Regions from separate parts of the Alteromonas sp. 4NH20-0056 genome, predicted to be linked through region 3. Evidence: predicted binding sites of a transcription regulator. Region 3 holds the regulator's gene; each other region holds the start of a gene.
What was found. The regulator sigma-54, encoded in region 3, starts transcription at its own class of promoters, with help from an activator protein. The targets are predictions, from matches to a motif close to GTTGGCACGNNNNTNGNNT.

Region 1: flgB (flagellar basal body rod protein FlgB) is a predicted target of sigma-54. The motif match lies at 1,325-1,343, and genes of this name have one in related genera.
Region 2: AC27EZ_RS01650 (flagellar basal body rod protein FlgF) is a predicted target of sigma-54. The motif match lies at 1,142-1,160, and genes of this name have one in related genera.

What each region holds. Positions count from the first base shown of each region.
Region 1 is NZ_BAAJLS010000001.1:361,025-364,165, forward strand. It holds gene AC27EZ_RS01660 (flagellar hook assembly protein FlgD) at 1-365, opposite strand, end outside; gene flgC (flagellar basal body rod protein FlgC) at 397-819, opposite strand; gene flgB (flagellar basal body rod protein FlgB) at 822-1,256, opposite strand; gene AC27EZ_RS01675 (CheR family methyltransferase) at 1,422-2,252, opposite strand; gene AC27EZ_RS01680 (chemotaxis protein CheV) at 2,268-3,141, opposite strand, start outside.
Region 2 is NZ_BAAJLS010000001.1:357,213-360,353, reverse strand. It holds gene flgE (flagellar hook protein FlgE) at 1-1,051, shown strand, start outside; gene AC27EZ_RS01650 (flagellar basal body rod protein FlgF) at 1,199-1,942, shown strand; gene flgG (flagellar basal-body rod protein FlgG) at 1,986-2,774, shown strand; gene flgH (flagellar basal body L-ring protein FlgH) at 2,786-3,141, shown strand, end outside.
Region 3 is NZ_BAAJLS010000001.1:620,233-623,373, forward strand. It holds gene lptA (lipopolysaccharide transport periplasmic protein LptA) at 1-196, shown strand, start outside; gene lptB (LPS export ABC transporter ATP-binding protein) at 199-924, shown strand; gene AC27EZ_RS02770 (RNA polymerase factor sigma-54) at 1,000-2,484, shown strand; gene hpf (ribosome hibernation promoting factor) at 2,515-2,802, shown strand; gene ptsN (PTS IIA-like nitrogen regulatory protein PtsN) at 2,812-3,141, shown strand, end outside.

The DNA of each region.
Region 1 (3,141 bases), 260 kb from region 3:
TTCACCACAACACCTGAGACACCCTCGCCCGTTGCTCCCATGAAACCAACGTTACCTTGTACTAATACGTTTTGGCCTATAAGGCTAGATGCTTGCAGCGCTTGGTTAGATGTCATTGATGCAGCGAAAGCTTCAAACTTTCCATTGAGCTGTGAAATACCATCAGCCATGGTGAAAGACGTCATCTGCGCAACCATCTGGTCATTATCAACAGGTTTGGTCGGATCTTGGTTGGCTAATTGTTCAGTCAACATCGAGAAAAAATCTTCCTGGGATAACTGTTGCTCAGTGCCGTCTGCTATTTTTACGGTCTCTTCCTGCCAATAAAGGTCGGTATTAAGACCCGTGTTGTTAACTGTATTCACTGTAAAATCCTCGATTTACCTAAGCGGCAAATTATTGCCCTTGACCCAACTGAAGCACACGCCTGAAAATACGCTTAGTGGTATCGGCAACTTGAACATTGGTTTCATAGGCTTTTGATGCTGACATCATGTTAGCCATTTCTTCCACGATGTTGACATTTGGCTTGTAGATAAACCCTTCGGCGTCAGCCATAGGATTATTTGGCGCATATTCCACTTGCAGCGGTGCATCACTTTCGACAATTCCCTTTACTTGGACACCCACGCCGCGCGACTGGTCCTGCATTGCGCGATTAAGCTCTGCGGCAAACACGGGATGACGAGCACGGTATGTTTCGTCATAGCTACTGCTTACTGAATTAGCGTTGGCAATGTTGCTTGCCGTTGTATTCAAACGAACATTTTCCGCTTCCATACCGGTACTTGAAATTGACATTACATTAAATAAACTCATGACTATTGTCCTCCTGCCGCACCAAGTGCTTTTTTCATGCCTTTGATTTTGCCGTTTAGGAAGGCGAGGCTTGCTTGGTATCGCAAGCCATTGTCCAAGAAGCGATTACGCTCGGACTGCACTTCAACCGTATTCCCATCGCCGGTGTCTGGTTGTGTTGGGACGCGGTATTGCAAATCAAAATTCGATGCAACAGACGTACTGCTGCCTTTTAGATGCTTTTCATGGGTTCTATTTAAGTGTCCATCTGTGGTTTTAGTTGTGCCACCTGAATTACGCATCGCAGCTTCCATCGCCTTGTTAAAGTTGATGTCTTTCGCTTTATAACCCGGCGTATTAGCGTTTGCTAAATTGCCGGATATAACTTCCATCCTTTCAGTGCGAATGGTCAGTGCGTTTTGATGGAATCCGACAAGCTTGTCGAGATTAATAGCCATAATAAAACTCCAGAACCCAATTGTGTTGATGGGGTATCAACCAATATTTAGTTATCTTGAAGATTTATTAGCAAATGAGATGCCAAGAGTGATTAAATTGGATAGATGAAAAGTGAAAGTGTGATAAGTTTTTAAAAAAAATGCATTTAAAGCATCGACTTGCAGCTATTTCTTTTGATAAAACAAACCAGGGTTACATTTAACCATGCTATAGCGATCGCTCGCAGAGCTTATAGATTCTGACGCTCCGAGGAAGAGAATGCCGTCAGGTTGCAGTTGCCCGGCAATTTGTTGCAGTATCTTTTGTTTTACGTCACCTGAAAAGTAAATGAGTACATTACGACAAAACACGATATCGAAACGGCCGAGCGATGCATAACTACTCAGCAGGTTAATGCTTTTAAACGTTACCATGCGACGCACTTCGGACTTTATTTGCATTTGACCTTTGTCGGCTGTATCAAAGAACGCCTGCCTGCGCTGCGGCGACAATCCGCGGGCTAACGATAACTCGTCATATACTCCTTTCTCGCATTTGGCTAGCATTTCAGATGAAAGATCCGTTGCTATGATCTCTACGCCATTTTTGAGTATTCCAGGCTTTTGCCGTTGAAACTCAAGCAGTGCCATTGCAATCGAGTATGGCTCTTGGCCAGACGAACACGCGGCACTCCAAATACGCAGCTTACGGTTTTTTGACGCTAACTCAGGGATAATCCTAGTTTGCAGTAAATTGAAGGGATACGTATCACGAAACCACAAGGTTTCGTTAGTCGTCATCGCATCAATAACGCTTTGAAGTAATTTACGATCGTATCCGCGAACGACCGTCTCGATAAGGGCATCAGTGCTATCGAATTTGTGCACGTGCAACAACGAAGCGAGACGACTTCGCACTAGGTACTGTTTATTCTCGCCAAGTACGATGCCGCATTGCTGCTCTAAGAAGTGCCGAAACTTGACGTAACTTTCCGGCGAAACATCTTTGCTATTCAATCCCTGAGAGCTCCGTTATTCACTATCTATCATTAGCCACTTCTGAACCGCTGTGGCAAGTTCATCTGGGTGGAATTTTGCAATGAAGTCGTCTGCGCCAACTTTCTGTACCATTGCTTGGTTGAAAACACCGCTTAACGACGTGTGCAGAACAACGTGAAGTTTTTGCAGCTCTGGCGTGTTTTTTATCTCTGCAGTAAGGGTGTAGCCATCCATCTCTGGCATTTCAATATCCGAGACCAATACCCCCACTCTATTAGTGATATCACCATACTCTTCGGCAATTTCTTTTAAGCGGTTTAACGCCTCTAGCCCATTCTTCGCAAGCTCGATTTCAAGCCCCAACGATGTCAGTGCTTTTTTAACCTGATTTCTAGCCACGGCTGAATCATCGGCGATAAAAATTATTTTATCTTCTTTTCCTTCCGTAGTGAGTCCTTCGGCAACTTCCGAGCTTACTTCTGCATTTAGCGGAGAAATTTCGTTTAATATTTTTTCAACATCAAGAATTTCGATTAGCTCATTTTCAACTTCGGTGACTGCAGTAAGATAGCTAGCGCGACCTGTTCCTTGCGGCGGAGGCATGATTGCATCCCAGTTAGTATTGATAATACGTTCTACAGCACCAACCAAAAAGCCTTGCACTGAACGATTATATTCAGCAATGACGATAAAAGACGTAGAGAGGTTTTCAATGCGCTTTCCGCCTGTTGCCATACTCAAATCGATGACTGAAATAGTCTGTCCTCGGATGTGAGCAACCCCACGAACTAATTTATTAAGTTTAGGCATTGATGTAAGGGGTGGACATTGGAGAACTTCGCGTACTTTGAATACGTTTATTCCAAAGCGCTGCCTTCCGTTTAATCTAAATAACAGCAGCTCAAGT
Region 2 (3,141 bases), 260 kb from region 3:
TAATGATAACTTTGTGGTAAACAGTAGCGGCGATAACTTACTTGGTTTTCCGGTTAACGCAGATGGTACAAGTGCATCAGTTGCATTGAGTACAACAGAGCCAGTTCGTATTCCTGATTCATCGGGGTCTCCTCAGCAAACCTCTGAAGTTGATATTCGAATGAATCTACCTGCTGGTGATCAAGGCCTAGATCCTGCTGATTTCAACCCAGACGACCCTCTTACCTATAATGCGGCAACATCAGTTACCGTCTATGACTCGCTAGGTGATAGTCACGTGATGACGTATTACTTTATTAAAGATAATACGCCGGGTGTGGATAACGAGTGGTATGTTGCAACAGCGGTAGATGACAACTTAGTTGATATGGTTGATTCAACCGGCGCTGATACCGACCCTGCGACAGCAACTAATACCGTAGGTACCAACACCGGTAACGCTGTTACCGCATCAAAGTTGATATTTTCACAAGGTGGTGACTTTGTTGGTGTAGAAACGCCGGATGGATTATCAACCCTTGATTTCAAACTACAGACAGAGGCGCTAGGTGCTACCGTATTGTCAAACGGCTCAGATCCCACGCAGCAGATAAGTGTTGATTTTAATTTAGACCCGGCAAGTGCAACGCCTAATGAGCCAACTCAATTTGCGTCTGCATTTGAAGTAACCTCATTAGAGCAAGATGGTCTGCCTGTTGGGCGATTAACCGGTATTGATATTGGGCCTGATGGGTTAGTTCGAGCAACGTTCTCAAACGGAACCTCTGAGCCTATTGTCCGCGTAGCATTGGTTCGCTTTTCAAATGAACAAGGTTTAACGCAAGAAAGCAGTACGCAGTGGAAAGAAAGTATTCTTTCTGGTGAAGCGCTAGCGGGCGAAGCAACGACAGGTACGTTTGGTGAAATTAATTCATCAGCGCTTGAACAAGCTAACGTGAACCTTACAACAGAGCTTATCGATATGATTATTGCCCAACGGAATTTCCAGGCGAACTCACGAGCTCTGGAAGTAAACAACCAGCTTAACCAGACAATCTTGAATATTAGATAACGCAACTAACGTAGTTAAAAGCCGCAGCATCGCTGCGGCTTTTTCTTATGCGACCTCTCTTACTTCCCTCAATTCTTACGTGACTCGCATGTTGGCATCAGCCTTGCAAAACAACAGGTATGGTTTAAACAGAGTCAAAAGTCAGTCATGGACAAACTTCTCTATATCGCAGCAAGTGGCGCCTCCCAAGACCTTCTAGGTACGGGGATAAGGGCGAATAACTTAGCGAACGCGCAGACAACAGGTTTTCGTGCTCAGCTAGAGCAGGCAAGGTCAATGCCGGCTTACGGCGAAGGTTTGCCGACTCGCGTTTTCTCTATGACAGAAAGCCCAGCAAATAACTATGAATCTGGTCCTATGATCCAAACGGGGAGAGACCTTGATGTTGCAATTCAAGGTGATGGTTGGTTTGCCGTTCAGGATGAAAATGGCCAAGAAGCGTACTCTCGAGATGGTAACTTCAAGCTGGGTGATGACGGAATTTTGACAGACGTTCATGACCGAATGGTATTGGGAGACAACGGGCCTATCTTCTTACCCGTCCCTTTAGACAACTTGAATATTGCTAAAGATGGCACTTTATCAATGCGTCAACTCGGGGCACCTGCGAATGTCATTGAAGAAGTTGGGCGTCTTAAGTTAGTCAGTCCAAATTATGCAGATATGGAACGTGGCAATGATGGCTTGTTTCGAATGGAAGACCGTTCAATTGCCCCGGCTAGCGGTAATGTACAGCTTATGTCTGGCATGCTTGAAGGGTCTAACGTTAATGCGGTAGACGAGATGGTCAGTATGATCAGCCTACAGCGTCACTATGAGCTTCAAGTAAAAGTCATGAAACAAGCGGAAGAGCTTGATACACGCGGCAACACGCTGCTGAGAATTTTATAATTTAACGGTAACGTTGCGTATAGCGTGACGTCAGGAGGTTATTATGCATCCAGCTTTATGGATTAGTAAAACAGGATTGGACGCGGCGCAAACCGATGTTGCGGTTGTTTCAAACAACCTGGCGAATGCGTCTACCGTTGGCTTCAAAAAAGATCGCGCGATTTTTGAAGACTTATTGTACCAAAACATCAACCAGCCTGGCGGTCGTTCCTCAGCAGATACCGAATTACCTTCTGGATTAATGCTTGGTTCTGGTTCAAAAGTAGTATCGACCCAAAAAGCCCATACGCAAGGTAACTTATTGTCGACAGACAATGCCTTAGACATGTCTATACAAGGTCGCGGTTACTTTGAAATTTTGCAACCAGACGGTACGACAGCGTACTCGAGAAATGGTCAGTTTGCGCTTAACGATCAAGGTCAAATCGTTACGTCGGGTGCGGGTTACCTGTTACAGCCTCAAGTAGCAGTACCAGAAGATGCTCAGCAAATCACCATCTCCCAAGATGGCCAAATAAGCGTGAGTATAAGAGGTCAGGCTGAACCTCAGTTACTGGGGCAAATGAACATCTCAGACTTTGTTAACCCAACAGGGCTACAACCCATTGGACAAAACTTGTTCGTCGAAACGGCATCAAGTGGTGCGCCTATCCAAGGTATTCCTGGTCTTCAGGGCTTGGGAAGTATTTCTCAAGGCACGCTAGAAACGTCGAATGTGAACGTAACGGAAGAGTTGGTCAACCTGATTGAAAGCCAGAGACTTTATGAAATGAACTCTAAAGTTATTTCTTCTGTTGACCAAATGCTTGGACAAGTTATTCAACAGCTTTAATAGGTGAAGTTATGCGTAGTGTAGGCTTATTTTTTCTAGTGCTGTTTACTGTTGGCTGTCAAAGCACGAGTGAGCCGCCAGTGCAAGCTAACGACCCGTCATTTGCGCCGGTTGTACCGGATTACCCGAAGCAACGGGTGGTTGAAGACGGTTCATTGTATCGCGCCCACCTCGCAAATAGCCTTTATTCGGATGTTACTGCACGTCAAATCGGCGACATTATCACTGTTACACTAAGTGAAAATACCGCGGCGACGAAATCGGCGAATACCACCACGTCGAGAGAAACAACAGCCGATCTTCAGCCTATTACCGGGTTGTCCGGCAATGCAATTAACATTGGCGGACAGTCGGTGCAGCTTGGCCT
Region 3 (3,141 bases):
ATTGAGCGGTAATGCGGAATTACAACAAGACACCAGCCAAGTAAAAGGTGACAACATTACTTTCGACATGATCTCTGAGCAACTGTTGGCAACCGGTGGCGATAACGATAAAGACGGTCGCGTAACGACTGTATTCACGCCTGAAGCAATAAAAAAAGCAGCAGATGACAACAACGACGGCGAGGATGATAACTAAGCATGGCAACACTGAGTGCAAAAAACCTCGCAAAAGCTTACAAAGCGCGCCAAGTTGTAAGAGACGTGAGCTTATCGGTATCGACTGGCCAAATTGTCGGCCTACTCGGGCCTAACGGCGCTGGTAAAACCACGACCTTCTACATGATTGTTGGCTTAGTGCCTCTTGATAAGGGGCTCATTACGATTGATGATGCAGAACTTACGCATCAACCTATGCATGAGCGCGCTCGTCAAGGCATTGGCTATTTACCTCAAGAAGCGTCTATCTTTAGAAAGCTTACTGTGCATGAAAATATTATGGCCATCTTGCAAACCCGTAAAGATTTAAATGCAGAGCAGCAAGAACAAGAAGCCGATGCGCTACTTGATGAATTTAATATTAACCATATACGTAATAGTGCAGGCATGAGTCTTTCGGGTGGCGAACGTCGTCGTGTTGAGATTGCACGGGCGTTAGCAGCCAACCCGCAATTTATTTTGCTTGATGAACCATTTGCTGGTGTTGATCCTATATCAGTTAATGATATAAAGAAGATTATCCAGCATTTGCGAGATAGAGGAATTGGGATCTTAATAACGGACCATAACGTCCGCGAAACCTTGGATGTTTGCGAGAAAGCCTACATCGTAAGCCATGGTGAATTAATCGCCCAAGGCACCGCGGAACAAGTTTTGAGTAATCAAAAAGTAAGGGATGTATACCTAGGCGAGCAATTCAGGCTATAGTTAATAGTAAGTCGCAAGCGATTTAGCTATTTTCGCACTCGGTATACGCATAACAGAGCATAAAATAAGACGTAGATGAAACCATCTTTACAGCTAAAATTTAGTCAACAACTTACTATGACTCCACAGCTTCAGCAGGCCATTAAGCTTCTGCAGCTGTCTACGCTTGACCTTCAACAAGAAATTCAAGAAGCGTTGGACTCAAATCCGCTTTTAGAAGTTGAGGACGGTTCCGATGAACCTCAAGCTGAGCGCAACAATATTGACGGAGACGATTCGCGTTTAGACGCGGCACCTTCAGCATCAAGCGATACTATCGAGTCTGGTGATGCACTGGAAAAAAATGATTTGCCCGACGAGCTTCCTATTGATAGTACATGGGATGAATACTATTCGGCGTCGTCTGCCCCCGCACCTGGCCCATCAAATAACGATGATGATTTTATTTTCCAAGGCGAAACGACAGATGACATTCAAGAGCATTTGTCGTGGCAAATGCGCTTAACCCATTTTTCAGATACTGACCGTGCTATTGCCATGGCCATTATCGATTCTATAGACGAGTCAGGCTACCTGACCACGTCGTTGGAAGACATATTAGAAGCCATTAAAAGCGAAGATATTGAAGAACAGGTAGAGATGGATGAAATTGAGTGCGTGCTAAAACGTATTCAAATGTTCGACCCTATTGGTTCTGGCTCCCGTAGCCCTCAAGAATGCTTGATGGTTCAGCTGCGTCAATTTTCTGAAGACACACCATGGCTAGAAGAAGCAAAGCAACTTATCGAAGAATACTCTGACTTACTAAGCAGTAAAGACTACCGCACACTCATGCGTAAGAGTCGCTTAAAAGAAGACCAACTTCGAGAAGCCATGCGCCTACTGCAAACGCTAAACCCTCGCCCAGGCAGTGCACTTAAAACGAAAGAACCCGAGTACGTTATTCCTGACGTGTCAGTTATGAAAAAGAACGGACGTTGGGTGGTGGAACTGAATCCAGACAGCCTGCCTAAGCTTAGTGTTAATCAGCAGTACGCGGCAATGAGTAGAAGCTCCAAGAACAGTAGCGACTCACAGTTTATTCGTTCTCACATGCAAGAAGCTAAATGGTTCATCAAAAGTTTAGAGTCTCGAAATGAGACGCTAATGAAAGTTGCTAATTGTATCGTTCAGCAACAAATGGGCTTTTTTGAACATGGTCCAGAAATGATGAAACCAATGGTGTTAAATGATGTCGCAGAGATGGTGGATATGCATGAATCAACCATTTCTCGCGTTACAACACAAAAGTATATGCATACCCCCCGTGGTATTTACGAATTAAAGTATTTTTTCTCAAGCCACGTTGCCACGGAATCAGGTGGAGAGTGCTCTTCAACCGCTATCCGTGCATTGATTAAAAAGCTTGTTGCGGCCGAGACGCCGAGCAAGCCTTTGAGTGATAGCAAGATTGCTCAATTGTTGGCCGAGCAGGGCATAAAGGTCGCTCGGCGGACGATAGCAAAATACCGGGAATCTTTGTCGATTCCACCGTCGAACCAACGCAAGAGCCTTATTTAACGGGCTTAAAAAACATAAGGAAGACGAAATATGCAAATCAACCTAACGGGTCATCATGTTGAAATCACCGATTCTTTGCGTAATTATGTCGATACGAAGTTCACTAAACTTGAGCGTCACTTTGATCACATTTCTAATGTGCATGTCATCCTGAACGTTGAAAAACTAAGTCAAAAAGCAGAAGCAACAATGCATTTGAGCGGTGCTGAAGTATTTGCATCCTCAGAGAATACAGACATGTATGCGGCGATAGACAGCATGGTCGATAAACTCGACAGGCAGGTCATCAAGCATAAGGAAAAACTCAAAAAACATTAGTAGTAAAGCATGGACATACAAGCCATCGTAAGTCTGGACCGCACCGAGTGTGCGGTTCAGTGCAATAGCAAAAAGAGAATTCTCGAAATCATTAGCGACATTGCCGCGAATAACAACGAGGATATTGATCAGGCAGAAGCCCTTGCTAGCCTACTTGCTAGAGAGCGCATGGGAAGTACAGGAATTGGCAACGGCATTGCCCTGCCCCATGGCCGCCTACCGGGGTTATCTAGTGTTATCGCCATTGTGGTCACTAGCATTCCCGCTATCGATTTTGACGCCATTGACGAAAAGCCCGTTGATATATTTTTTGCATTATTTGTCCCTGAGGAGCAAACA